DNA from 3 places in the Oceanobacillus sp. FSL K6-0118 genome. Region 2 is predicted to be linked to each of the others. Evidence: riboswitches for the same ligand, from Rfam matches in the RefSeq annotation. Region 2 holds a riboswitch; each other region holds the start of a gene.
What was found. Region 2 has a riboswitch for S-adenosylmethionine ahead of MHI02_RS05995 (ATP-binding cassette domain-containing protein). Riboswitches for the same ligand answer to the same signal wherever they lie in the genome.
Positions count from the first base shown of each region.

Region 1: it holds a riboswitch for S-adenosylmethionine, as region 2 does, so the genes downstream of both, MHI02_RS16175 (ACT domain-containing protein) here and MHI02_RS05995 (ATP-binding cassette domain-containing protein) in region 2, are expected to answer to the same signal.
Region 3: it holds a riboswitch for S-adenosylmethionine, as region 2 does, so the genes downstream of both, metK (methionine adenosyltransferase) here and MHI02_RS05995 (ATP-binding cassette domain-containing protein) in region 2, are expected to answer to the same signal.

Region 1 covers NZ_JBBOVR010000001.1:3,186,380-3,196,341, reverse strand. The annotation lists gene MHI02_RS16190 (cysteine hydrolase family protein) at 1-550, shown strand, start outside; partial or broken gene MHI02_RS16185 (Uma2 family endonuclease) at 941-1,237, shown strand; gene MHI02_RS16180 (hypothetical protein) at 1,337-1,498, shown strand; gene MHI02_RS16175 (ACT domain-containing protein) at 1,667-2,215, opposite strand; SAM riboswitch class I at 2,310-2,416, opposite strand; gene MHI02_RS16170 (transposase) at 2,647-3,909, opposite strand; gene MHI02_RS16165 (DUF4181 domain-containing protein) at 4,257-4,694, shown strand; gene MHI02_RS16160 (hypothetical protein) at 5,249-5,431, shown strand; gene MHI02_RS16155 (LysE family translocator) at 6,055-6,687, shown strand; gene blaI (penicillinase repressor BlaI) at 6,779-7,162, opposite strand; gene MHI02_RS16145 (BlaR1 family beta-lactam sensor/signal transducer) at 7,203-8,993, opposite strand; gene bla (class A beta-lactamase) at 9,364-9,962, shown strand, end outside.
Region 2 covers NZ_JBBOVR010000001.1:1,135,554-1,145,515, forward strand. The annotation lists gene MHI02_RS05970 (methyl-accepting chemotaxis protein) at 432-2,432, opposite strand; gene nhaC (Na+/H+ antiporter NhaC) at 2,936-4,321, shown strand; gene MHI02_RS05980 (AzlC family ABC transporter permease) at 4,625-5,332, shown strand; gene MHI02_RS05985 (branched-chain amino acid transporter permease) at 5,329-5,658, shown strand; gene MHI02_RS05990 (LiaF transmembrane domain-containing protein) at 5,863-6,519, shown strand; SAM riboswitch class I at 6,768-6,869, shown strand; gene MHI02_RS05995 (ATP-binding cassette domain-containing protein) at 7,032-8,063, shown strand; gene MHI02_RS06000 (methionine ABC transporter permease MetI) at 8,053-8,703, shown strand; gene MHI02_RS06005 (MetQ/NlpA family ABC transporter substrate-binding protein) at 8,720-9,553, shown strand; gene MHI02_RS06010 (amidohydrolase) at 9,633-9,962, shown strand, end outside.
Region 3 covers NZ_JBBOVR010000001.1:2,685,040-2,695,001, forward strand. The annotation lists gene MHI02_RS13735 (tetraprenyl-beta-curcumene synthase family protein) at 1-52, opposite strand, end outside; gene MHI02_RS13740 (gamma carbonic anhydrase) at 151-666, shown strand; gene asnB (asparagine synthase (glutamine-hydrolyzing)) at 748-2,661, opposite strand; gene metK (methionine adenosyltransferase) at 2,941-4,137, opposite strand; SAM riboswitch class I at 4,468-4,575, opposite strand; gene pckA (phosphoenolpyruvate carboxykinase (ATP)) at 5,082-6,668, shown strand; gene MHI02_RS13760 (ABC transporter substrate-binding protein) at 6,809-7,798, shown strand; gene MHI02_RS13765 (ABC transporter ATP-binding protein) at 7,812-8,588, shown strand; gene MHI02_RS13770 (ABC transporter permease) at 8,585-9,385, shown strand; gene ytkD (RNA deprotection pyrophosphohydrolase) at 9,733-9,962, opposite strand, start outside.

The sequences.
Region 1 (9,962 bases), 2.1 Mb from region 2:
TGAGGACTGTAGAGAAAAAGGGATACCTATTATCTATACGCGACATATTAATCGTGCGGATGCAGTTGGACTCGCGGCTGGTGAACCGTTAAACGAAAATGGTGAACCAATTTATTACCATTCTAAGTCTAGTTCAATTGAAATTGTCGACGAAATTAAACCGGAACAAGGGGATATCATTATTGATAAACATAGGTACAGTGGGTTTTATGAATCTAATTTAGAACTGGTGCTTAAAAACCTTCATATTAAACATCTAGTCGTTGGTGGTGTTCTAACCGACTGCAGTGTGCTATCAACGGTAATGGATGCGTATTATCGTGATTATCAGGTAAATTTAGTGAAGGATATTTGTGGATCAACATCAGAAGGAGCTCACATGGCTTCCATTTTAATGATGGCCAATAGGGTATACAACCTACAAATCTATGATACAGACCAAATTAGGAAAATGCTGAATGATGAGGATTATGAAGTTTGGGAAACGGATGAACCAGATGAATTAAAATTCAATCCAGAAAATTTAAGAAAGACATTTTCAAAGCTGTAAAATAACAAGGGAAAGCAGTATGTAACAGGTTCAGTTATTATTAAAGTGATCTAAAGGAAGATGTTCAATGTTTTCGGTTATGATAATATGTTGATAGTATAAGCTGAAATGAAGGATTTAATGGTCATTCCGAATGAAAAAGAGAAATATTCATATGCCGATTATCTAACATAGGATGAAGGTAAAAGGTTTGGGTTAATTGATGGGGAACTTTTTATATGTTCCTGTCCCTTCACGTAGGCATCAACAAGTTCTCAGGGAATTATCTACGGCTTTTTCAGTCTTTCTCCAAGAAAAGGAATGCGAAGTATTTTTTGCGCCTTTCGATGTACGATTATTAGTGGATAACAAAGAGGACGATGATATAAATAATGTAGTCAACCCGATTTATATGTTGTAAGTGATCAAGAAAAGCTTGACGACAGGGGTTGTAATGGAGCCTCAGATATGATCATCGAAATACTTTTACCTTCATCTGTTAAGTTAGACCGTTGGAAGAAATATCAGCTTTACGAAAAAGCAGGAGTAAAAGAGTGTTGGATTGTTGATCCGGTTAACAAATCTGTAGAAATACATCTTTTAATTGGTAAACAATACAAATTTCAAGGAGTCTTAACAAAAGGTGATAATATTTCCGTTAATGTTTTAACAGGTTTGAAATTAGACCTAAATCAAATATTTGTATAGTCCTTGGACCGTTTCATAATTTCTGTCACGCGTACAAAGGTGGCAATAAGAGGAGATGCCCCCTGCATAGATGAATGGGATTAATGAGGAGGACAGATGATGGATAACCAATATTTTGTAGGATGGGGTACACTTGCTTTGATAAACGCTGCACTTGCACAAGGGAAGAATAGAACGGGATTAAACTGGTTTTTGCTCTCTCTTGTATTAGGTCCATTGGCAACACTAATTTTGTTATTTGTTGAAAAGAGAGAACAGTAGTACTAAAATGATAATCTCCAATACCTGTAAGAACAGATGAATATTCAAACCTTTTACAGGTTAAAGAATGTTTCAAATAAGAGTCAACAGTATAACAAAAAGGAAAAGGACCATCTAATAGTCAAAACACTGATTAATTAGATGTCCTATATTATCTAACACATATGATCAAACCGAAACACCAGCAAAAAATTCACGATGAAGAGCCGCAACAGCTTTTGGTTCATCATGAGCCTTTACACCTAATACTAAACTTATCTTGGATGAGCCATGACTCATATGTATCATTTCAATATTAATTTCTTTTTTTGCAAGAACATTCGCTGCTCTGGTAATATTGTCTACATTATGATTCATCTCTCCTCCAATTAGCATAATTAGCGCAAGATTACGTTGAATAGTCACTTTATCTGCTGAAAGCTCCGAACTAATCCTCTGAATCAGTTCACATTCTATCTCCTGATGTAATTGATTTTCATGTAAAATAAGGTTAATAGTATCGACACTAGACGGTATATTTCTGTAATAAAGTTGAAAATCCTCAAGCATCTGAAACAACTTTCTTTCAAACCCAACTTCTTTATTCATTCTATACTTGCTGACATAAATACTGCAAAAATTATTGTCACTAGAAATTTCAGCTATGGATGCGTTTTTATTTCCATCTACTAACGCTTTTGCAACTAATGAACTTTCACTATGTTTTTCATTCGCCATCGTATCAGCCCCTTATAGTCATTCACTTTTATACCAAAACACAAAAAGACCTCTTCTACATAAATAAGAAGAGGTCTTAAATCTTTCTGTCCTCCTCTTATCTTCCAGAAATTAATCTGCAGAAATTAGCACCTTTTCAAGAAAAAACTTGAAGGTTGCCGGGCTTCACAGGGTCTGTCCCTCCGCCACTCTTGATAAGAGTTATTAAATATTGGTTATTTAGCTATTTTGGAAAATATATCATAAATGTATTCCCCTGTCAATCCTAATTATCTTTAAGTTTACCTTTTTTTCCCCTATAAGAACATGTTTTCGTCATATTGAGATTCTTTAGGGAAAACTTTTTGCAGTTTCAATGAAGAAGCAAGTTTTTTCCAATACAAATAAACATACTACGCAGTATGTCTATTCTGACTATTCAATTAATTGGTCTAAAGTTGAAATGTTAGTTGTCGTGAATCTTTTGGCTTTTCTATGTATTTAAAATGTCGAATCCCATAAGCATCTTTTTTCAGTATGGCTTCCATTCCCGCCGAAAAACGATATAGAAACATCTTAATTTGATCCTTTGCCTTTATGCCCTTTGCCCGTTCAATCACACTATGAAAAAATCCATTTTGCTTTTCTATTTTCAGTGTCATAAACGTAACCATGATGGACAAGAGTAAAAACATTCTCTTCAGTCTGGGCAAGGTACGAACTCGAATATTCTCTAATTCAAATTCTTGCTTTTGCACGCGAAACATTTCTTCGATACGCCATCTAGTAATATAGGCTTTTAAAACAGAAATTACCTCTGCTTTTTTCTGGATTCGCTTATTTGTAAGCAGCACCATCGGCTCTTTGCCATATCCATACACAACAATCATCGTGAACTTTTTTCCCTTAAGCGAGGGGATTTCTACAGTAAGATGAGAGACTTTCAAATCATAGACGGTTCCCTTTATTTCAGAACGAAAATTGATTTTCCCTTTTCTTCTGATTGCCAAATCATGTACGGAGAACTTTTTATTCTGATACAATAAATTTCGATTTTTCTTCAACCGAATGATAAAGTTATTCTCCTGCTTGAGGATTTTTTTCATGACTTCTATATTGTCATACCCACGGTCCATGACGAAGGTTGCTTTCTTCTCGCCTAAAAGCTGATCTACGTAATCCAAGCCCTTGTATGTTTCATCATTCTCGCTGATAAATCCCTTTTCAGCAGATGAGTATAAATGAGAATAAACTGAAATCGGATGCTTTGTCCTCGGAGCCACGGCAATCATATTGGTTGTCCAGTATCCATTGCCAATTTTCCCTGTCGAACCATCTCTCACTTGCCCAAGAGCTTCCATTTTACAGGCGGTGGGTTTCACAATCTCAGAGTTATCTACCAGAATCAGATTATCTTCTTCTTGCAGGAAAGGTTTTATTAGTTCTTCATAGTTCTCCAACAGCTCGGTTGTTTCATGAAACTCATCCATACGATTGGAAAGTCGCTTGACGGTTTGTATCGTATCGATGGGCTCTTCTAGAGTGCGTGCAATGTTGGAAAGCAAAACAGATTTGCTTTTTGCCATGCCAAATAAAATATCTAGGATAAAGTTTTTATTGGGTTTTTGCATTCCTTCTGTCAATTTTGAAGAAAAATCATAAATGGAACGTTTAGTAGTGTAAATTGCCTGGCTAAATGTGTTATAATTGGTCATAGAAAAAGACTCCTTTTTATGCTGTATATTTTGTTTTGTCCAAATAAAATTTTAGCATATTTAGGTAGGCTTTTTCTTTTTAATTTCCAATAAATTACGTACATTTTGATTAAAAAAGACTAAAATAGGCATCGAAAAGTCCATTTATTAGGTTGAACTTTTCAATGCCTGTTTTTTGTTGGAAGTCAATCTTTATTTTTAGGTAAACTTAAATAATTATCTGATATGAATAAAGCAACTACAATAGGTGAGGTAAGTTAACTTTTTGAATAATTTAGGAAGTTCTATGTAATGATGGCAATTTTTATGTAAAATAAAAATATGTTATTAAGCAAACGTATGGGAGGATGGATGAATTTATGTATGGTGAAGAGCCTAACTTTTTGTTGAGATTTATATTGTTGTTAGCCATTGTAGGGTTTATATTGTTTTTGTTTCATACCATAATGAGAAATTGGCTAAAAGTTGAGAAAAGGAGAGGGAATTTATTTTCAAATAACTATTTCAATGAGAAGCATAAAAAAATAGATTGGACAATTAGAATTATTACAATAGTAATTATCTTATTTACCTATGTGATAACCATCATGAGAGAACCTATGGATAGAACTTATCCGTGGTTTATTATATTTATTCTGATTGGTATTTCAGAAATCGTTAGAGCAATTATGGAGCGAAAGTATGCGGAAAATCCGAATGAATATAAATTAACAATTAGTCAAGTAATATTTACTCTTATATTATTTTTAATTTTGTTCAAGACTGATTTTTTTGGGTTAATATAATACAGTTGGATAATCAAAAAAATTATATTAATTTAGTGAAGAGCCTTGTAGGGTTCTTTTTTCTTCAATTGACTCCATGAAAAAGTTGGCAGTTCCGTTTGTTTTAATAACAGCATTCGCATGGGTTGGGGCTATAATAAGTTCCGGCATCTTAGAATCATTACTTATTATAGTTGCCATTATTCTCAGTATATTTGCTCTCCCAACAGCTTGGACTATAATCACAATTTACAGGAACAAATGGAAGGTAGAAGGAAGAAAAGGATTAGTCCATTTAGTAAAAGCCATACCATCCCTTGTCCTATTACTATTGGCTATTCTTTTGTTATTTGTCGGTGATAGAGATCCAGATTCTGCAATTAACTCTTATCATATATAACAGCTGGAGTGATCGTACTTCCAATCCCTATTTGGATCATTATGTCCCTTTATCATAAGGTCCGAGGTAAGCAGGATAGTGTTAAATAACAATAAAGTTGTTTCCAAACTCCAGTCTCGGTATCAACAATCTAATATTTTGTTAAAGATAATTAAATAATCTAAGGAGGGTTCTTATGGTTAATAAATTAATATCATATTTTTATATTATTGTGGGTGTTCTGGTAGGGATTATAATTGTGAGTGCAATTCGACATGGGGAAATGAATTGGATGTATATTGGTAGGACAATTGCTATATCAGCTTTAGTATTCTTTTCTTTATTGTTTATCCGTATAGGAATTAAAAAAAGTAGGTAGTGAATAATTGGGCGATCCTTTTACATTGACTAGGAATTCAAAATGTAAATAATAAATTAGGATTCATTTTATCTTCCAAATACATCAGTGAATTAGTTATATTTATCCTACTCCCACCTTTATACGCTGCGTATTTATAAGGGGATTCTTTTCTTAAAGGACGCGCTAAACAAATCTCTATAATCTTTGTTCTTTAATAGACTTCTAAAGATATTCATATAATCTACCAATCTGCCTCTGATAAACTTTTCAGACTGAATTTCTTGTATTTTTATTGCATAAGATATAAAAATATTGCATGTATTTATAAACTCTTTCTCCTGAAGATTTAGATGTTAGTCCGTATGAAACGATTGCTACTATGGATCCACGTAGCAAATCAAATATAACATACATTAACTTGTAAATGAAACTCCATTTTGATTAATCTTTTTTCAAAATGGAGTTTTTGAAATTGGAGGCTAAATAAGGATAAAGGTAACTCTTCAGTTAATATTTATTCTGAAGCTACCAATTTGATTGAAAAAAGTCAAATAATAATTATAAAAGCAATTGCATAAATATACATGATTTTAAATTTTTATGATATGATAGTATTTACTTTTTATAGGGGTGTGAGGTTAATGGCATTATTCTTTACATATGTTATTGCGGGACTTGCTGTTGCAATGCCAGTAGGGGCAATTACGGTAGAAATGACGAAACAAGGTCTTAAAAACGGATTTATGCACGGTTGGGTTGTGGGGTTAGGTGGAATGACCATTGATTTTGTTTTAATTTTATGCCTTTATTTGGGGCTAGCCTCAATTTTGCAACTTCCTTTTATTCAAATTCCTATGTGGTTCATTGGTGCAATATTTTTGTTACTAATCGGATATGATTCCATTAAGAATGCGGACAAGGATATAACATTATCAGGAGAAAAACCGAAAAAATCATTATGGTCTACTTATCGTAATGGATTTCTTGTTGCCGTATCGCCAGGGAATATTGTTTTCTGGTTAAGTGTATTTGGGGCAGTACTAACCAACTCGTATAATGCGGCTGAGCCAGCCAACTTTTTAATTATCGCTTCAGGTGTTTTAACAGGAATTTTATTGCACGATATAGGGTTATTAACCATCGTGGCGACAACTAGAAAAGTAATGAGCCATTCCATGATTAAAGGGTTTTCTATCGTTGCAGGATTAGTATTAATTGGTTTTTCATGTTATTTTGTTTATCAATTTATTATGGCGATAACACATGTTATATAGAGATTCAGCGAAGGGAGCGATTACGGTACTAACCATAATCGCTCTTTTATCAGTATCTTATTTTTAAAAAAATATTACCTTGTCTTGCCCTTCATTTTTCTTTAGGTTTTTTGTCCAAAATGGAACGTAATTCTTTAATATCATCTTCTGATAAAGACTCTTCCTGAATGAACTGAACTAACATCGACTTTAAGGTTCCACCATAAATTCGATCAATGAAGGAGCGAGCCTTGGCGCGCTGACACTCTTCTTGTGAATAAAGTGGATAAAACGTATAGACTCTTTGATCTTTGTTGACACCAACTGCTTTTTTTTGAGTAAGACGATCTAAAAGAGTACGTATGGTTTTCGGCTTCCAATCTGTTTTTTCCTGTATGGAAGATATAACCTCACTAGCCGTTCTAGGAGACTTTTCCCATAGGACATGCATAATTTCCCATTCTGATTCTGAAATATTGGGGATTTTCTTAGTCAACCTGATTCCCCTCCTTCTTTTACATACATGTGAAATTCAATTATTCTCCAATTTCCTTAATGATTCCCTTATCTTTTAAAATAGATAATGTTATGTTTGCGGCCTTGCTTCCATAACTATTATCTTCATTTTGGATGTTGGTTGCAAAGAAAAATGTATTATTCTTCGTTTCTACATATCCAATAAACCAGCCATTTACATTTTTGCCATTAACATTACCAGTGCCGGTTTTTCCAGATAACCTTGCATCATCATATACCTCTAATAAAAGGGAGTCTTTTACAGTCTGGATATTGTTATCTTCAAAGCCAAACTGATTTGTATAAAACGCTGATAGTAATTGTACCTGTTCGATTGGAGATATCTTTAAAGAAGATTCTAGCCAATAGTCTGTTCTACCAGAAAGATCTTCATTTCCATATCTAATTTGTCTTAAATAAGTTTGGACGGTATCTTTTGGTATTCTTTGGTCCAATTCCTGAAAATACCAAGTTACCGAATTTTTCATAGCGGTTGATAAGTTTTGGTTTTTATTCCAAGGTTCATAAGGATAATGTTTTCCATTCCAATTGATTATAGAATGATCACCTGCTATTACTCCTGACTCTAATCCAAATAATGCAGTATAAATTTTGTAAGTAGAATTTGGAGAAACTCTTTTCATACTGTTATTTTTATTGTAAATGGTATAGTGATCAGCCTTCATATCGTATAATACAAAGCTTCCATCATAGTTAGAAAAGTATTCGTTGAAATCTTTATAAGTGGTATTTTCTTCACTGTTAAAATGATAAAAGCTTTTGTCATTGGACATGGCAGAAACAAATGGGACTTGACCAGCTACGAATACACCTATAAGGGCAAATATTGAAATACTTTTGAACTTTAAGCCCTTTGATTCCATCGTGAAAGATGCAATTTTTTCAATTCGTTTTTTGAGTTGCTCCTTGGGTCCATTAAACTGATTGGTCCAAGTAATATTCCTCGATCGTGAGGATAATTCCACAAAATTTATAATTGTATTCCCATAATCTACGTAACAATGCTCATCCAATGATTTTAAAACAGCTGCATCACAGGCAATTTCGCGATCTACCCTCATTTCCTTAAAAGCAATCCATACAAGTGGATTAAACCAGTAAATAATTTGATAAATGATGAGGATGAAGTTTGTTGCGATATCTTTATATTTGTAGTGATGTAGTTCATGCATAAAAATATATTGGATTTTTTCAAGTGGCATCCATTCGTCAAGCTGCATCGGCAACACCACATATGTCTTAAATATACCGAATGTCATTGGAGATTTGACAAGTGGTGATTCTCCAATGAATATCGGTTTGGAGATATGCAAACGATTCTTACACTGCTCAAATAAATGTAATACCTCTTGATTCTTTAGAACCGATGTTGTACTTTTTATTTTCTTTAACTTAACCCAGGCAAGTAGGGATAGAATAATCATGACTATCATGCCTATGATCCAAATACTTCCTAAAGTTATATTTAGAAAATCCAGGTCGAGTCGATGGACTGAGACTGTGAAGTCCTCCATCCAGTTTCCATTACTAAATCTTAAGCTTTTGTCGTTGTTGATAGATGAATCGATCATTCCGTTGTTTTGATTTACATCGAATGATAGAAAAAGATTTTCAAAATGAAATAGTTGTTTTGGTAAAAATGGTAGAGTTAACGCGATTAGCAATAAAAACCATAGATTGTACTGCCATTTCTCGGAAATGTGTTTTGAAAATAACCTTTTAATCAACATAATAACAGCTATAGTAATGGAGGACACGATAAAACATGTGAATATGTATACGAGGAACATTCTAATTACCTCCATTTTTTGGCAAATAGGAAAATATAAAGTTTTTTCCCATCAGTAGGTATTTGCATTTTAACAATTCATTAGAAGATTATCAATTAGTTATTGATTACCTAATATAGGAAAATGGAATAGAATACGAGATTAAAAGTCTTTAAAGAAAGTTTATGAAACAACTTGACACATATCGATTACAATTGTAGTATATGACTACAGGTGTAATCTGGAAAGGAGGAACAGGAGTTAATTTAGAAGAGTTGTAAGGAAGAAGATAGAACTAAGGTTAACAATAAAATCTTATTTAAAGTTTTAAGTCAAATTTGATTATTATTAAATCAAGATAGTGAATCTAAAATAGAAAGAGGTTATAGATATGGGAAAACGATTTGAATATAAATTCAGCATACATAAATTTACATTATGTATATTATTGCTTATGCTGATCACACTTGCGGCTTGCGCGGATAAGGAAAATTCAAAGGATGCCTCATCTAAGGAGGAGAAAGAAGAAAATCAAACAGCAAAAATAGATAATCAGTTTTCTCAACTCGAGGAAGAGTTTGATGCTGAACTTGGTGTCTATGCGGTTGATACAGAAACAAATCAAGCCATTGAATATCAATCGGAGGAACGTTTCGCCTTTGCATCCACGTACAAGGCGTTGGCTGCTGCTATTGTTCTGCAGCAGAATTCTATGGAAGAGCTTAATCAAGTTATCACTTATACTAAAGAGGATTTGGTTCCCTATTCTCCGGTGACTGAGAAACATGTAGATAGCGGTATGACCCTTTTAAACCTTGCTGAGGCAGCAGTTCGAACCAGTGATAATACAGCTGGAAACCTCTTATTTAATGCAATAGGTGGCCCTAAAGAATTTGAACAAACCCTAAGAGAGATAGGAGATAACGATACTCAGGCAGAACGATATGAACCAGACTTAAATCAATTCAGTCCGGAAGATCCTCGCGACAC
Region 2 (9,962 bases):
GTGCTATTTTACACTTTGTTAAAAAGCGGGGCGTAGAGAGATGGTTCAGTGCCCTGATACTAGGTTGGTACTGTGAATATCCGGTGAAGAGGAAATTTAGGTTCGAAATGGTTCTATTCAATTAGTATTAAAAAGGAATGATGATGTTAAAATTATAACTAAGAGCCTTTATTAGTTTGAACGTTTTTAGTAATAGAGGGGATATTAAATATGTGTTTTAAGTACTGAATAAGCTCGGAATGTCGGATTAATGCAAATGAATGTTGAAATACTTCAAACGAAAACCGGATTAATGTAAACAAATGGTGACAGTCAAAAAAAGTGCCTGTCCTCCAATGTGGTAAAGTATCCACATTAAGGGACAGGCATCAAAATTATATTTTAAAACATTTTATCAAAGTGGATGATTGACACCAATAATCTTAAGTTACTCATTTATCGCTTAATTTAAACTTCTCAACTACCTTTTGTAAATCTTCCGCTATTTTTGTTAGAGAGGAAGCTGAGTTTGAGATTTCCTCCATGGATGCAAGCTGTTCTTGAGTTGATGCAGAGGCATTTTGTGTCTGACCTGATATGGTCTCGCCAATGGTTGCAACGTCTTCAAATATTTGAATGAAATGTTCTGTACTAGAAGAAATTTCTTGAATTTCAGACGTAACTTGCATAATTTGTTCCGTTATTGTATCAACATATCCTGTTATCGTTGTAAATGATTCTCCTGCGTGATGCGCAACGTCAATACCTTTTTCAACTTGCACGGTAGCTGTTTCCATGGATTTCACTGTATTGCTCGTTTCTGTATGAATTTTGCCTATCATTTCTTTTATTTGGTCTGCCGATTTAGAGGATTCTTCCGCAAGTTTGCGTACTTCGTCGGCAACAACGGCAAATCCTTTTCCATGTTCTCCGGCCCTAGCGGCTTCAATCGCAGCATTTAGCGCAAGCAGGTTAGTTTGGTCGGAAATTTCTGTTATAACATCTACTATATTGCTAATTTGTCCAGATAATTCGCCTAATCCCTGGATATTATTTGACAAATCATGTGTGTTTTTCTTGATGTATTCCATTTGATTGACAGTTGTTTCCAAGGCTTTGTTCCCTTCGTTTACAGCTGACATTGTATTTTCTGCAGTTGTAGAAACTTCATCAGAGCTTGCTGCAATTTGGCGAATGGAACCAGCCATTTCTTCTGCCATTTGTTTACTATTTTCAATACTATTTGTCTGTTTGTCCATTTCTACCGCAACTTCTTGAATGGATGACGAAATTTGTTCGGTTGCTTGAGTATTTTGTTCAGTGCTCGCACTTAATTGTTCAGATGCTGCAGCTACATGATGAGACTTATCACGAACCTCTGTGATAACTTCATTAAGATTTTCTCTCATACGATTAAAGGATTCAGATAATGTCCCTATTTCATCATTTGAATTAATTTCAACACCAACACTTAAATCTCTTTGGCTCATTTTCTCACTTACGTCAACCAATTGATGAATTGGTTTAGTAATGGAGCGAATGATGAACAGGATAGTGACTCCTCCGAGGATAAGTGCAATAACAAGAATAGCAAGGGTAGAATGCAAAATTGGTTTAACGGCTTCGTTCACCTCGGATTGATACATGGTTCCAGCAATCTTCCATCCAGTAATGTCATTCGTTGCAAATGCTAATTTTTTTTCACCTTCGTATTTGTAATCAAACGTTCCAGAGTCCGAGTCGTATAGTTTGTCATAAAAATCTTCTTCCGCCTCACTGCCGGCTTCATTGGTTGGATGACTAATAAAATGTTCCGTTTTATCTAACACAAATAAATAGCCTTCTTTTCCAAGTTGTACGGAACTAATGATATCTGTAAGGCTTCCTAGTTTTAAGTTAATGGCAACGACACCGTGATTATCTTCAGTTGCTTTTGCTAATGTAACTACTACTTCATTGGACGATTGTGAGACATATGGATCGGTAATAATGACATTACCTTTATTATCCATTGCCTCCTGATACCAAGGTCGTTCACGTGGATCATAGTCTGGTGGGTTTTGAAATGAAGTCGGTGAATTCATGAAATCCCCTGTCTCCGTACCCACATAGGTTTGCTCGATCACATTTTCTTTGGCTTTTTGAATCGTATCTAAAATTTCCCTCGTTTTAGCATCTTTATCTTTTTTGATATTTTTTGCATCAATGGAATTAGACAAATAATCAACATTTTCCATTTGTGCAATAATGAATTGATCAATGGTTTGATTAACAATGTTTACATTTTCTTGGGCTGTATCAATTATTCTTTGGTCCGTATTGGATTTTGAAGTTACATATGAACCAAAGCCAATACACATACTTGGTATTAATAAAATTGCTAAAAATGATATGATTAATTTTTTTCTTAGGCTTAGTGAAATTTTCGCCTTATTCTTTTTGTCTCTTTTCAAATCTCTTTCCTCCAATCTCTTCATTTCAGGTCTTTTTACCTAGATTTTTACTTACTTATATTGTATCGACAAAGAATCCTAGGTTCTTAAGGAAAAAGTAAAATACAGTTAATTCCATTTATTAAGAAATTAGAGAAAATGGTAGGTGAAGGTAATGTACCTACGATTATTTTTACTTGCCCAAAAAATGGTACTTGATTAATTCACTAGACACAGGTATAGTAATAGACAAATAATTTATTGCATAAAAGCGTTCATGTATAAAAGTTAATATGACACCCATACAACGGACAAAAGTAATTCTATTGGATGCAGCAGGAAGAGACTGAATGGATGCTGGAAATTCAGGCAGCAGTAGAAATGAAATACACCGTGAAAAGAATGGGAAATAAGAGTGAATGACATAGATCATTAACTAGGGTGGTACCGCGGAGAGCATCTTCGTCCCTAATATTGGGATGAGAATGCTTTTTTTATTTTATACATTATAGGGGGAAGGACACATGTTTACAACGAAGAGAGCATATTCACCAACCATTGGAGAGGCTTTGATCCTTCTTCTAATTATAGTAGGGTTGGTTAGTATAAGCATCATCAAATTTTCAGCACCTCCACATATTCCAATTTTATTATCTATTTTTCTACTAATCCTATACGGTTTAGTGAAAAGAGTACCGTTTCATTTGTTGGAGGAAGGAATGGTGAATGGTGCTAAATCAGGTTTACCAGCAATTTTTATCTTTTTTCTAATAGGTTTGTTAATTGCTACATGGATGATTGGTGGGACCATACCAACACTTATCTATATGGGCTTCGAATTGGTTACTCCCCATTTTTTCTACGTGATTGTTTTTGTAGTCACAGCTATTGTGGGGATGGTAGTTGGAAGTTCGTTAACGACTTCCGCCACATTAGGAGTAGCTTTTATCGGGATCGCAACAGCGCTAGATATCTCTTTAGCGGTAACAGCGGGCGCAATTGTATCAGGAGCCTTTTTTGGAGATAAAATGTCTCCACTTTCCGATACAACGAATATTGCATCAAGTGTATTAAAGGTAGATTTATTTGAACACATTCGAAATATGGCTTGGACAACCATCCCGGCTTTTTTGATAAGTCTTATCATTTATGCGTTTATTTCTCCTAATGTAACAACCGTTCACTTTGATAGGTTAGCATCTATTCAAGCTGGTTTATTAGAAACTAACTTAGTTCATTGGTATAGCTTAATACCGGTCGTGATTCTTATTATTTTTGCTTTGAAAAAAGTTTCAGCCTTTATTACGTTAGCCTTTATTTCTATTTTTTCTATTTTCCTATCACTATTTCATCACATACCATCTGGTAAGGAATTATTTCAAATACTTTTTGATGGTTATGTATCCACGACCGGAAATGAAGCAATTGATAGTTTGTTAACTCGTGGTGGAATTAATAGTATGATGTTCACCGTTGCCCTTGTCATCCTAGCTTTAAGTATGGGGGGACTACTTTTTACTTTAGGCATCATTCCAGTAGTACTAGAATCTGTAGGGAAATTATTGAATAGCGCTGGTTCTGTTATTTTTGCTACTGCATGTACTGCAATTGGGGTTAATGTATTTATCGGAGAACAATATTTATCCATCCTTTTACCAGGAGAAGCATTTCAGTCTAATTTTAAAAAGGTAGGACTTACTAATAAAAACTTATCAAGGGTGTTAGAGGATGCAGGTACGGTTGTGAATCCTCTTGTTCCATGGAGTGTATGTGGAGTATTTTTATCGAATGTTCTCGGAGTACCCACACTTGAATATTTACCTTTGGCGTTTTTCTGTTTACTATCCCCGGTACTAACCATCTTATTTGGATTCACTGGTAAAACATTAACGTATGCAAAAAGCGAATAATGGATTTTAATTTGGGGGAGTTGACTAGATGGGTTAACTCCTCTTTTTGAGTGGGTATTTTTTCACCCACTTATTCCGGTTGTAGATATTAACCCTTATCAAATAAGCCAATGTAAATTACATAGCATTGATTAGAACGGATTCTACTTTTGTGAATGAGAATACATTTTTTCCTAAAAAGGTTTGATGGTTAAGAATAATGAATAATCATGATACACTTTACAATTGAATTGCCTTCATTTTTATAAATGCGTTGTTTATTACCATCAAATATAATTATAAAATTAAAAAGGAAGTGAACTTATGGATAAACACATAAATGCGTTACGAACAGCTTTTCCCTATACTATTCCGATTCTGGCAGGATTTAGCTTTATAGGGATCGCCTATGGTATGTATGTTCATGCTCTGGGTTTTGAGCCTATTTATACTTTTATAATGAGCTTTTTTATCTTCGCAGGCTCAATGGAATTTGTAGCTGCTACGTTATTGCTTGGAGAATTTAATCCTATTTATGTTTTATTTTTAACGTTAATGCTAAACGGAAGGCACTTATTTTATGGTATTTCGATGTTAGAGAGATTTAAGGGAACCGGAAAAAAGAAATTTTATCTCATATATGGTATGTGTGATGAATCGTTTGTGATAAATAGTACTGCAACGATTCCTTCCAATGTGGACAGAGGTTGGTTTATGTTTTATGTCACGCTATTAAATATGTTTTATTGGGTCAGTGGAGCGATGATAGGAAGTTTAATAGCTTCTATTGTTAGCTTTGATACGAAAGGTTTAGACTTTGTTATGACTGCACTGTTCGTTGTGATTTTTTTAGATCAATGGATGAGAGAAGATAAACATTACAGTTCATTAATAGGAATTGGAGTTTCGGTGTTAGCACTCATCATATTTGGCCCAGAATATTTTACTATTCCTGCGATGATAATCATGTTAGTGATTTTAACGCCTTTACGAGGTCATATTGAAAATAAAAAGGTGGTGAATGAAAGGTGACTTTTACACAAGAAATGATAACGATTGGTACAGTTGTTTTGGGAACAGTGATTACAAGGTTTTTACCTTTCATAATTTTCTCAGCAGATAAGCCTACACCACCCTATATTCAATTTTTAGGTAATGCTTTACCGCCTGCTGTATTTGGTTTACTCGTTATTTATTCATTAAGAGATATTTCTTTTTTATCTGGCAGTCATGGGATACCAGAATTAATTTCAATAGGTTTAATCATAATAGTACATTATTGGAAGAAAAATATGTTTCTTTCAATAGCAAGTGGGACAATATGTTATATGTTAATAATACAATTCATATCCTTTTGATAATAAGCATGATGCCTATTAGGATAACAGGATATATAAGAGCCGCTTTGGAGGAAATGTTAGATTCATTAAAAATTTTTATGGATAGAGTCGAAGGAAATTGATTATTTTTAGATAGAGTTATAAAGACTTCCACTATAATGCTAAACCCTTTAATCATTAAAAAGCCCCGTGATACATAAAGTAGTCTCAGGGGGGATGCCTATGTCGGGAAGAATATGGGTGGGTTTGTTTTTTCTTATATTTGGTTTTGGCTTTCTTTTGCATCAGGCTGATATCATTGACATGTCGCAAGTCTTGTCTACTTGGTGGCCGCTCATACTCATTATTATTGGTATTATTCAGCTAATCAATCGTACACTTTCTTGTACAGTGTCAGGTTTCCTATTTTTATTGGTTGGTGTCTTATTTTTCATCAATCAATGGTTTGACCTTCATTTAATTTTTTATTTGTGGCCGCTTATTTTCATTTTCATTGGTTTCGTTATCATACTTACCAGGGCTAAAAGTGGAAAAACTAAACATACGAGCGATAAACTAAGCACATTCTTGTTATTTTCAGGTGCGGAGATTAAAAGTCAATCGAAAAATTTTCAAGGTGGTAGCGTTGTGACAATAATGGGCGGTGTGGAAATTGACCTCCGTGATGCAGTCATTGCAGAGGGAGCTATGCTTGACTTCACTTCTATCTTGGGAGGGATAAGCATCATCGTTTCAGAAAATGTTCAGGTTGAAATATCTGGTATCCCCATTTTGGGTGGATGGGAAGATAGTACAAGAAAACATGGAGAAAGTGAAGAAGTTGTTGTATTAAAACTTAACTGCCTTACGATTCTAGGTGGATTGGAAATTAGGAATTAATAGATTGTCTATAATTGGCTTTTGTATACGGTAACCTAAAATGAGTAACGGTACGATCTCTTAAGTAAATTATTCTCATTAGTTTGTTGGGGTAGTACAATATTCTAAATATACAATCTTCTAGGGAAGATATTGACAATTTTATTTTCTGAATGTAAAGTATAATGTAATGTTTTTGTTATATTAATTACTTTGCAAATTCTGGCAAATGTCGGAGATAGGCATCTTTTAATTTCATAATATATTAGTTCTTATCTAGAGAGGCGGAGGGACTGGCCCGATGATACCTCGGCAACGGACATATAAGTACCGTGCCAATTCCAGCAAGCGAAAAGCTTGGAAGATAAGAGGAATTTCAGTACATATAATATTTTTTATATTACTCCTGAATCCTTCTTCTTCCATGAAGAAGGATTTTTTGTTCTATTTTATGATTTTTATACGATGAAAACATTATTCGACTAATATCAGGAGGCGCCAGGCATCATAGAGGCAAGAAAGGGGATAATAACATGATAGAGTTTCAGAATCTTGGGAAGGTTTATGATAGTGGTGGAAAGCAGGTTCATGCTTTAAGCAATATAAACTTAAAAATCAACAAAGGAGAAATTTACGGAGTTGTTGGTTATAGTGGTGCTGGTAAAAGCTCACTTATTCGCTGCGTCAATTATTTAGAGTGTCCAACTTCAGGTAAAGTCATTGTGGATGGTCATGATTTATCTGTTTTATCGGAGAAAGAAATCCGTAAAGTGAAGAAAAAAATAGGGATGGTTTTTCAGCACTTCAATTTACTAAACTCCAAAACTGTGTATGCAAATGTGGCAATGCCACTTGTGCTTGAAAAGGTACCAAAGGAAAAGATGAAGAAAAGAGTTCACGAATTACTAGAGTTTGTTGGCTTATCCGATAAAGCAGATATGTATCCAGACCAACTTTCTGGTGGGCAAAAGCAGCGGGTCGGTATTGCAAGGGCATTGGCAACTCAGCCTTCCATTTTACTTTGCGACGAGGCAACATCTGCTCTTGATCCGCAGACAACAAGTTCTATTCTACAGCTTTTGAAAAAGGTCAGTGAGGAATATGATATTACGATTTTAATGATCACCCATGAAATGTCCGTTATTCGTGAAATTTGCGATAAAGTTGCAGTCATGGAAGCGGGTCAAATTATTGAAGAAGGCAATGTATTCGATGTCTTTACAGCGCCTAAAACAAAAACAGCGCAGAACTTTGTCAGTACTGTCATGAATGATCAAATACCAAGTTCCATTTTAGACATGATTGATAATAACAATGGGTCACAAAATATATTCCGAATTAATTTTATCAATCAATCGACAAGTAAGCCCCTTTTATCACAGCTTGCTAAAAAATTTGATTTAGATGTCAATGTTTTATTTGGGAGTATTACGGAACTTCAAGGAATCCCATTTGGAAATTTGATTGTTCAATTTCAAGGGTCTGAATCTGAGGTGAAACGAGCATTAACGTACATGCACGCAAAAGAAATAAGCTTCAGGGAGGTGACATCACATGCTAGTTAATTCCGAACAAATTATAGAAGCAATAATTGAAACAGTACAAATGGTAGGTATATCCTTTATTTTCTCCATCATCCTTGGGTTACCGTTGGGTATTGCACTTTTCGTAACTCGTAATGGACAAATACTTGAAAACAAACCAATTTTTGCGGTATTAAATGGAATTATTAATATATTCCGTTCTATTCCGTTCATTATCTTGCTGGTAGCAATCATTCCAATTACTCGCTTGATTGTTGGAACGTCTATTGGCACTGCTGCAGCAATTGTTCCACTTGTCTTTTATGCGGGGCCATATATTGCTAGATTAGTAGAAAGCTCGTTATTAGAAGTTGACGAAGGTGTGCTTGAGGCAGCAAATGCCATGGGTGCAACGCCGTTTCAAACGATTTTTCGCTTTTTATTACCAGAAGTACTTAGCTCTTTAGTGGTCAACTTCACTATTGCAACCATCGGGTTAATCGGAGCATCAGCAATGGCCGGAACGGTAGGTGGAGGAGGAATTGGTGACCTTGCCATTACATATGGATATCAGCGTTTTGATACGACAACGATGGCTATTACGGTTATCATCCTAATAATCATGGTTCAAGGACTACAATCATTAGGAAACTATTTATCAAGAAAAATACGTAGAAGATAATCAGGAGGAAAACAGGATGAAGAAAAAAATTCTATTAACTTTTCTTTTTATTGTATTCATTGCTATTACAACAGCTTGCTCAGGTGATACAAGTGGGGGAGAAACAAAAAAGGTGAAAATTGGTATTAGTGGTACAGATACACAGACATGGGATTATGTATCTGAGAAGGCAGCAAAAGAAGGAATTGACATTGAAATTGTTTCTTTTAGCGACTATGTTCAACCAAATACAGCCCTTGCAGACGGCGAACTTGATGCTAATTCATTCCAAACGGTTGCTTATTTTGATGAATTTATTAAAGAACATGATTTAGATCTTGTACCAATTGCAACAACATATCTTGCACCAATGGCAATTTACTCAAATAATTACAAAGACGTAAAAGATATACCAGAGGGTGCTAAAATTGCACTACCAAACGATGTATCAAATCAAGGAAGAGCACTCGTTTTACTACAAGAGGCTGGCTTTATTAAACTTGTAGACAATTACGATGGCCTTGGATCGATAGAAGAAAGTGTTGTTGAAAATCCTAAAAATATTGAGCTTATTCCAACGGCTCCTGCCCAAATACCAAGAGCATTAGCTGATGTAGATGCAGGTGTTATTAATAATGGTTTTGCAAGGGATGCTGGACTAAATCCACTTAATGATTCCATTTTCCATGAAGACGAAACAGCTTATGACTACCTTAACATTATAGCGGTAAATGAAGAAGATAAAGATGACGAAACATTGAATAGAATTGTCGAATTATTCCAAGAAGAAGATACAGCTGAATTTGTCGAAAAGGAATATGGTGGGACATTAATACCAACCTTTGTACCATTAGATAAAATTGGCTGGTAGGAAATAGAAAATACCATTGAATGAGAAAAAGAGAGGGACTTTTAGTTTCCCCATTTTTCTAAAAATAGGGGGCATTGTAATGACAAATGTAACAACAAATTTTAAGGAAGTATTAAAAGAAAATATTGAGGCCAACAAGGAACGTTACCTCACAACAAGTCATAAAATTCATGCGAATCCTGAAATTGGCAATGAGGAATTTTTTGCTTCTGGTTTACTTACACAAATTCTTGAAGATGAAGGATTTATAGTTGAAAAAGCTGTTGCCGGCCACGAGACTGCTTTTGTTGCCAGATATAAATCAGAAAAACCGGGACCTTCCATTGCATTTTTAGCAGAATACGATGCGCTACCAGGCCTTGGTCATGGATGTGGACATAATATTATTGGAACAATGAGTGTTGCTGCA
Region 3 (9,962 bases), 1.5 Mb from region 2:
TCAGAAACACAATGGTCATTAATCTTAATGAATTTGTTGGTATGCGAGACATTACATTTCCTCCGTTCACTTTTCCATTCATTCTTTGTTATACTTATTATATCAACATGGACAAACAATATAAAAATAATAACTTATGGGGGAAAGTTTATGATTGGAGAATATATGGGGAGTAAACCAAACATCCATGATTCAGCTTTTATTGCTAGTGATGCTGTCATTGTTGGTGATGTTACAATTGATAAGGAATCTAATATATGGTTTAAAACAGTAATCAGGGGAGATGTTGCACCAACCTATATTGGTAAACGAGTAAGTATTCAAGATTTATCCATGCTACATCAGAGCCCTAATAATCCCTTAATTGTTGAAGATGATGTTACGGTCGGCCATCAAGTAACATTACATTCCGCTATTGTTCGAAAGAATGCTCTAATTGGAATGGGTTCTATTATTCTAGATAAAGCAGAAATTGGTGAAAGCGCGTTTGTAGGTGCGGGTAGCCTTGTTCCACCTGGAAAAAAGATTCCACCCCATACTCTCGTTATGGGACGCCCTGCGAAAGTTGTCCGCAAATTAACGGAAGAAGATTACCAAGAGATGGAACGCGTTAGAAAATCTTATGTAGATAAAGGAAAATATTATAAAAACCACACCAATCTTTAAAAAGTTGTTCAAAGAAAAGATGGTACAATTTCTACAAAACAGGCACTTACTATCCATTTGATAGAAGTGCCTGTTTTTCATTTATGCTCCTACTAACTCAGAGCCTTTCTTATTCTTATCAATTGTAAAGTTGTCAAAATCATATTTATGTTCCACAAATATTTGATGCCATAGCATAAACATAAGGACTGTCCAGATTTTTCTACTATAATCCCCATTACCTTTACAATGGGAATCAAGTAAATCTAGTACATATTTCTTATTAAGAAGATAGTCCGTTTCACTTTCGGCAATAAGTTGTTTTGCCCAGCCATTTAGTTCCTTTTTAAGCCAATGGCGAATAGGAACAGGAAATCCTAATTTTTTACGATCTAAGACATGTTCAGGAATGATTCCTTTTGCAGCTTCTCTAAGGATGCTCTTTGTTGTACCATTTGCAATTTTTAATTCTACAGGTATACCGCTAGCAACACGAAAGACCTCTTTATCTAAGAAAGGAACACGTAGTTCTAATGAATTAGCCATTGTCACCCTGTCTGCTTTTAATAGAATATCACCACGTAGCCAAGTATGAATGTCTATATACTGCATTTGGTTCACTAATGGATAATCCTTTACAAAATCATACAACTCATCTGTGATTTGTTGATAATTGTTATTTTCAATATAATGAGTCAAAAGTTCACGTTTCTCATTCTCTTCAAACATCTTTGCATTTCCTATATAACGTTCCCTAAGCGGGGTTGTCCCACGTTCCAAGAAGCTTTTCCCCTTCATACCTTCTGGAAGTGCTTTTGCTACATTGGCTAATAATCCCTTTATTGGCCGAGGAATGGCATTAAATAATTTAAGAGATTCTGGTTCTCGATATATATTATATCCACCAAATAATTCGTCAGAACCTTCACCAGAAAGGGCAACCTTTACATGTTTTCTAGCTTCTCTAGCAACAAAGTATAATGGTACACAAGCTGGGTCAGCCAATGGGTCATCCATATGCCACATAATTTTAGGTAAATTTTCTACGTACTCTTCAGGAGTAATGGTGTAAGAAATATTTTCTACTTTTAATTTATCAGCTGTTTCTTTAGCAACATCTACTTCTGAGAAGCCATCTCTCGCGAAACCAACAGAAAAAGTTTTGATATTTGGATTAAATTCCTTAGCAATGGAAACAATAAGAGTAGAATCAATACCACCGGATAAAAATGATCCTACAGGTACATCACTTCGCATATGAACTTTTACAGAATCATACATTACTTCTTGAATTTTATTTATCCAATCTTTTTTATCTTTATTAAAAATAGGTTGGAAGGTTGCATGCCAATATCTAGTAAATGTTATATCTTCGCCTATTTTTTTAACAAAATAATGTCCTGGTTCTACCTTTTCAATCCCTTGAGCCAATGTCATTGGTTCTGGCGCATATTGAAAGCTTAAATAGTGCTGTAATGCATCAACATTTACTTCTTCTTTTTCAAGCATTAGTCCAAGACTTTTTTTCTCCGAAGCAAAAGCAATTCCGTCTTCCGTACGATAATAATATAATGGCTTAATTCCAAATGGATCTCGTGCACCATATAGTGTCTTATCATCTTTATCCCACACTAGAATAGAGTACATTCCTCTTAAATATTGAAATGCATCTTCTTTGTATTTAGAAAATAAAGCGGCAATCACTTCTGTATCAGATTCTGTTGAAAATGAATAACCATCTTGTTTTAATTCGTCACGAAGTTCTACATAATTATAGATTTCTCCATTAAAAACAAGCCAAATTTTATCATTATCATAACTTAATGGTTGAACTCCACTTTCAATATCAATTATACTTAAACGCCTAAAACCAAAAGATATGTACTCATCGACAAAATAACCTTCATCATCTGGACCACGATGAGCAATAATATTATTTTTCCTTCTTAATGAATCCATGTCTTTTTCATCTACATCAGTTGGATAATCGTATACCATTCCAATAAAACCACACATGATAGTTACCTCTTTCTATTAAAATAATTCATTAGCAATTACAAAGTAAAGACTGCGTTTCGAATTGGGATAATTCCACTAATTATCTACAGGCTTTTTGTTTAATTTTCTACCAAAGTCTGGAGCACCTTTTTATTGGAATCTTTAATAAGTGATTCGAAATCTAGGATAATTATATCACAAAAAAATCATATTGTAACATAATTGTAATACTTCAGTGATAAAATCAAAAAAACTGCCACATCTCCGTGCTGGCAGCTTTCATGGTGTTACTTTATTTTATTTTATTAAATCCTTTAATTCATCTACCCTATCCAATTTCTCCCACGGGAACTGAACATCTGTTCTACCAAAATGGCCATATGCCGCTGTGTTTTTAAAGATTGGTTTTCTTAGGTCTAACATATTAATTATCCCTGCAGGCCTTAAATCAAACACTTTACGAACAGCATCCACTAATTTAGTTTCATGTACTGTACCAGTTCCAAATGTATCAATAGATATAGAAACGGGTTCCGCTACACCAATTGCATAAGCTAACTGAACTTCACAAGACTTCGCAAGTCCTGCTGCAACAATATTTTTTGCAACATAACGGGCTGCATAAGCAGCAGAGCGGTCTACTTTTGTGGAATCTTTACCACTAAATGCCCCTCCGCCATGTCTTGCATATCCGCCATACGTATCTACTATAATTTTACGACCAGTTAAACCAACATCGCCTTGTGGTCCCCCAACAACGAATCTACCAGTTGGATTTATAAAATATTTCGTATGGTCATCTAGTAATTCTTTAGGCACTATAGGAAGAATTACTTGTTCTTTCATGTCTTTTTCAATCTGTTCTTGAGATACTTCTGGATGATGTTGAGTAGAAATAACAATAGTGTCAATACGAACCGGATTATTATTTTCATCATATTCGACAGTTACTTGTGTTTTTCCATCTGGACGTAAATAATCTACTATATTTTCTTTACGAATATCTGCTAATCGTTTAGATAATTTATGTGCTAATGAGATTGGTAAAGGCATAAGCTCTTCTGTCTCGTCACAAGCAAAACCAAACATTAATCCTTGGTCTCCCGCTCCAATTGCAGCGATTGCTTCGTCACTCATTTTGCCTTCACGTGCTTCTAGCGCTTTATCTACTCCCATCGCAATATCTGGAGATTGTTCATCTATTGCTGTTAAGACAGCGCAGGTATCTGCATCAAATCCATATTTAGCTCTTGTATAGCCAATCTCTTTCACCGTTTTCCTGACAATTGCAGGAATATCTACATACGTACTAGTAGTAATTTCACCAGCTACTAAAACAAGACCAGTAGTTACTGTAGTCTCACAAGCAACTCTTGCATTGGGATCATTTTTTATAATTTCATCTAAAATGGCATCTGATATTTGATCTGACATTTTATCTGGATGCCCTTCTGTTACAGACTCAGATGTGAATAAACGACGTTTTTCAGCCATAAGGCTCATTCTCTCCTTTAATTGGTGTTACGGAACTCTTTTCATTATTTCGATTAAAGATCTTTGTATATTCTATATATAAAAGCATTGAAGAAACCATTGCTTTTTATATAATAAAGAAGACTTCCATCAGTGGGGATTTTCCTTCATTCCCCACTGTCGTACTTATCGGACCTTTGCGGGTAGTTGATCTCCCACTTACCTTCTTTGTTCTTCAGAAGCTTGAGGAGGGAGTCTTACTGCCCATTTAGGTGGGATAAAAGGAACTGTTTCTTCTTTAAAAGCAAAAAAATCCCTATCCTACATTGAGGAAAGGGTTCGGTCCTTTCACTCTTATTGTTCAAGGAATGATCCTTGCTTCAGGTAAGCACCTTTTCACAAGCGTGTGAGGTTGCTGGGCTTCATAGGGTCTGTCCCTCCGCCAACTCGGAATAAGATAGTTTCCGTCCATTGTTATCGTAACGAAATGTGTGAGTAATGTCAATAACTTTTCCTCTACATATGATGGTTGAAGCAAATAAAGAATACTTCCATCATTGGGGGTTTTCCTTCATTCTCCACTGATGGTTAGTCGCACTGATCGGATCTTTACGGGCAGTTGATCTCCCACCTACCTTCTTTGTTTCCTTAGAGGCTTGAGTGGGATAGAAATATTGTAGTTATTTCCGTTAATTTAACAAATAGCAAATTTTACTAAATTGAAACATAAATAGTATGGATTATTTTTGTATATGTGTTATACTAATAATCGAATGTAATGAAAAGTACAATTTTTAGCAGTTAGGAAAGTATAGATTCTTTCTCGTTTGGGGTACCGATTACCCGCCCCACTGTATAAATCTGCTAAGTGCAACTAACGCATTCGCTAAACCTATCCTATAGTGAATGCCAAGTTTTCTAATTATCTTCATCAGTAATTTATTATAAAGCGGGGGATTTTTTTTATGAAAATGGTGGAAAGAACATTATGGAAAGATTTACTTCATCAACATGAAAACATCAAAGAGAATTTATCCGAACCACAATTAGTGGAACGTATATTGGGCAGGGGAGAAGCAGCATTAAGTGAAACTGGGGCGGTTCGAGCAACAACTGGAAAATATACAGGAAGATCCCCTGGTGATAAATTTATTGTTCGTGATGAAGTGTGTGAAGCTACTATTAATTGGGGAGCAGTAAATCAACCCATTGAAGAGAAGTATTTTGATAGTCTATATGAGAAAGTGATTGATTATTTAAAAGAAAAAGATGAAATTTATTCTTTCAAAGGATTTGCTGGAGCAGATAAAAAATATCGCTTACCAATTCAAGTAATTAATGAATTTGCATGGCACAATCTTTTTTCTCGTCAATTATTCATTAAGCCACAACAAGACGAATTAGAGAACCATCAAAGTGAATTCACTGTTATTTCTGCACCTAATTTTAAAGCTGACCCTAGTGTTGATGGAACAAATTCCGAAACCTTTATCATTATTTCTTTTAAAAAGAGAATTGTTCTTATTGGTGGAACGGAGTATGCCGGAGAGATTAAGAAATCTATATTCTCTGTTATGAACTACCTTCTTCCACAACAGGATGTATTATCCATGCATTGCTCTGCTAACGTAGGTAAAGAAGGTGACGTTGCTTTATTCTTTGGTCTGTCTGGTACAGGTAAGACTACGCTTTCTGCGGATCCGTACCGCCGATTAATTGGGGATGATGAACATGGTTGGAGTCCGAATGGGGTATTTAATATAGAAGGTGGCTGTTATGCAAAATGTATTAACCTCTCAGAAGAAAAAGAGCCACAAATATACAACGCGATTCGCTTCGGATCTGTACTCGAGAATGTAATATTAGATGAAAATACAAGAACACCAGAATATGACGATACCTCTCTTACTGAGAATACTAGGGCAGCGTATTCTTTAGAGAATATCGATAATATTGTTACACCAAGTGTTGCGGGCCATCCAAATGCAATTATTTTCCTAACAGCTGATGCTTCCGGCACGTTACCACCTATTAGTAAATTAACGAAAGAGCAAGCTATGTATCATTTCTTAAGTGGATATACTAGTAAACTTGCTGGTACAGAACGTGGTGTGACAGAACCGCAAGCAACTTTCTCAGCGTGCTTTGGTTCCCCATTCTTACCATTAGCTCCATCTAAATACGCTGAAATGCTAGGAGATAAAATAGATCAATTCAATGCCAAAGTGTTTTTAGTTAATACTGGCTGGACAGGTGGTTCCTACGGGGTAGGAAACCGTATGAAACTTTCTTATACTCGTGCAATGATTCACTCTGCACTAGAAGGTGAACTTAATAATGTAGAAACCGTTCAAGATGAAGTATTCGGATTAAATATTCCACTTCATATTCCTGGGGTTCCTGATGAAGTGTTAGTTCCAAAACAAACTTGGGGTGATAAAGCAGCTTATGACAAAGCGGCAAAAGAATTAGCTTTGAAATTCCACGAAAACTTCAAGAAATTCACTCATGCATCCGATGAAATTAAGAATGCGGGTCCACTATTTAAATAATAAAATTCAAAAAGTCGGTCTCTTTTAGGAGATCGGCTTTTTTCGTTTGAAAAAAACTTTAAATCAATAGGCAATCACACAATTTTCTCCTAGGCATAAACTGTGGAAGGAAGATAATTTAAATGAAAGGGTCGAGAACTATGAGAAAGATTAAAGGCTTTATTTTGTTGTCCATCGGTTTACTTATCTTTCTTTCGGCTTGTGGTACAGGTGGAACATCCAAAATCAGTATCGGTGAAGTAACGAGATCTGTTTTCTATACACCTATGTATGTAGCGGTAGAAGAAGGTTTTTTTGAAGAAGAAGGTCTAGAAATTGACCTGCAAACTACATGGGGCGGAGACACGACTATGACCACGTTATTATCTGATGGAATCGATATAGCTTTAGTGGGTGCCGAAACGTCCATTTATGTATATGCACAAGATTCAAAGGATTATGCGATTAACTTTGCCCAACTCACACAAACAGATGGTACATTTTTAGTAGCAAAAGAGGTAAAACCTGACTTTACGTGGGAAGATTTAAGAGGAGAAAACTTTCTCGGACAGCGAGTTGGTGGAATGCCTCAGATGGTTGGAGAATATGTGTTAAAAAAACACGGTGTGGATCCGCATGCAGACGTTAATTTAGACCAAAGTGTCGATTTTGCAAACATACCAAGTGCTTTTGCTTCTGGTGATTACGAGTATGTACAGTTATTTGAACCAACAGCAAGTGTTTTTGAACGGGAAGGAACCGGACATATTGTAGCTTCCTTTGGTGAAGAATCTGGCACTGTCCCTTATACAGGATTCATGGCTAAGCAAAGTTATATGGACAAAAATGAAGAAACGGTATTAAAATTCACGAAAGCATTGTATAAAGCTCAGGCCTGGGTCCAAGAAACAGATGCAATGACCCTCGCAGAAATTGTTTCGCCATATTTTGAAGATACCGATATCGAATTATTAGCTTCATCTATTGAACGTTATAAAAACCAAGATTCTTTTGCAACAGACCCACTTTTGGATAAAGAAGAATGGGAACAACTGAAAACAATTATGGACGAAGCAGGTGAGCTACCCGAAGATGTCCCTTATGAAGAGTTGGTGAATACGGAATTTGCGGAAAAAGTAATAAACGACTAAGGAGGAAATTAGCGTGTCATTTCTAACATTGGATCATGTATCACACCACTACTTTTCTAAAGACGGCTATACTAAAGCACTTCATGACATATCATTTTCCTTAAAGGAAGGTGAGTTTGTTTCCTTGCTTGGACCGAGTGGTTGTGGAAAATCAACCATACTATCCATTATAGCTGGCATTATGAAACAAACACAAGGTAAAGTCCTACTTGAAAATAAAGATATTCAAGAATCAGAACTTGCTATTGGATACATGTTGCAACAAGATTATCTCTTCCCGTGGAAAAATATTATTGACAACGTGTTGCTCGGTCCTAAAATCCATAATAAACCAACAGTTGAATTAAAGGAAACCGCTATTCAACTTTTACAAGAAGTTGGCTTAAAAGGAGTTCAAGATCAATACCCAACTTCATTATCCGGTGGTATGAGACAACGTGTAGCACTTGTTAGAACGCTTATCTATGACCCTAAAATCCTCCTTCTAGATGAGCCATTTTCGGCGTTAGATTACCAAACCAAGCTTAAATTAGAGGATTTAGTTGGCAAACTTCTAAAAAATTATCATAAAACAGCTATTCTTGTTACTCACGATATCGGTGAAGCAATAGCAATGAGTGACCGAATTTTAGTAATGAATGCGAACCCAGGAAGTATTGCTAAAGTATTTGAAGTCCCAATTGAAATTCGTCAAAATCCCCCACTCGACGCTAGAAAACATCCTAAATATCAGCCACTTTTTGATAAAATATGGGAGGAGCTTGACAGTAGAGAAGGTGATAAGAAATGAAAAGCGATCAACAATTATTCGATAGCTATCTGAAGGAAAGAAAAAAGGAAAAGAAAATTGTGTTGATATGGCAATTTTTCATTCTCATCATGTTCTTTGCATTATGGGAAATTGCAAGTCGTTTGTATTGGATTGATCCATTACTATTTAGCTCACCAAGTCGGATTTTCACCTCATTAATAGGTAGATTTGCAAATGGATCAATGTTTTCCCATTTATCAGTAACGTTATTTGAGACTATATTAGGTTTCATCATTGGTACTCTTGGCGGAATTTTACTGGCAACATTACTATGGTCTTTTACACGCTTTTCTAAAATTATGGATCCTTATATAGTGGTACTAAACGCAATGCCTAAAGTTGCGCTGGGGCCAATCATTATCGTAGCGCTTGGACCAGGATATTTATCCATCATAGCAATGGGGTTCCTTGTATCCGTAATTATAACCACCATAAACATCTTCTCGGCTTACAATGAAGTAGATCCAAATTATTCCAAAGTATTAAAAAGCTTCGGTGCAACGAGATGGCAATGTTTTAAAGAAGCTGTATTTCCAGCCACCATGCCAACTATGATCTCAACGCTAAAAGTTAATGTAGGATTATCATGGGTCGGAGTAATTGTTGGTGAATATTTAGTTTCGAAGCAAGGACTCGGTTATTTAATCATTTATGGATTCCAAGTATTTGACTTCACCCTTGTAATGTCTAGCCTTGTGCTTATCGCTATTCTTGCAGCAATCATGTACAAAGTAGTGGAAGGAATAGAAAGATGGTTAATAAAACATGCCCACTGAACAAAAGCGGAAGCGCCCGTTTAGCGACGTACGGACTGGACTGAACCGCAGGAGATAAAGGAAACACGACGAGCGGAGTGAGTCGATGTTGACTTATCGTACGGAGGTGAAGGAAGTCTCGCTAGTCGCTGGGCGCTGGAGCTGGATGTTGTCTTCCCTATGACAAGATTTAATAAGCTAAATTTTTCCTATCTTTTAAAAAATACTAACCATCGGTGCAAGGTTTACCTTCTCCACCCTGATGGTTAGTCGCACGTATCGGATCTTTACGGGCAGGTGATCTCCCACCTACCTTCTTTGTTTCCCAAGAGGCTCGGGGTGGGAGTCTTGCTGCCCGTTTAGGTGAGTTAAAAATGATTCTGAATCCATTTTAAGCTAGAATCCAGCACAGAATCTTTCATAATGAAACTATACTCTTTATTCTTTCTAACATCTGAAGGAATTTCATTTAAAAGTACAGGTCCTTCTGTTTCAAAATAATGATTTTGTTCAACTAGGTTTTCTATAGTAGCAAAATACACATTCTTTATCACGTAATCACTTTTACCATCCACATAATATTGACCGACATAACTTA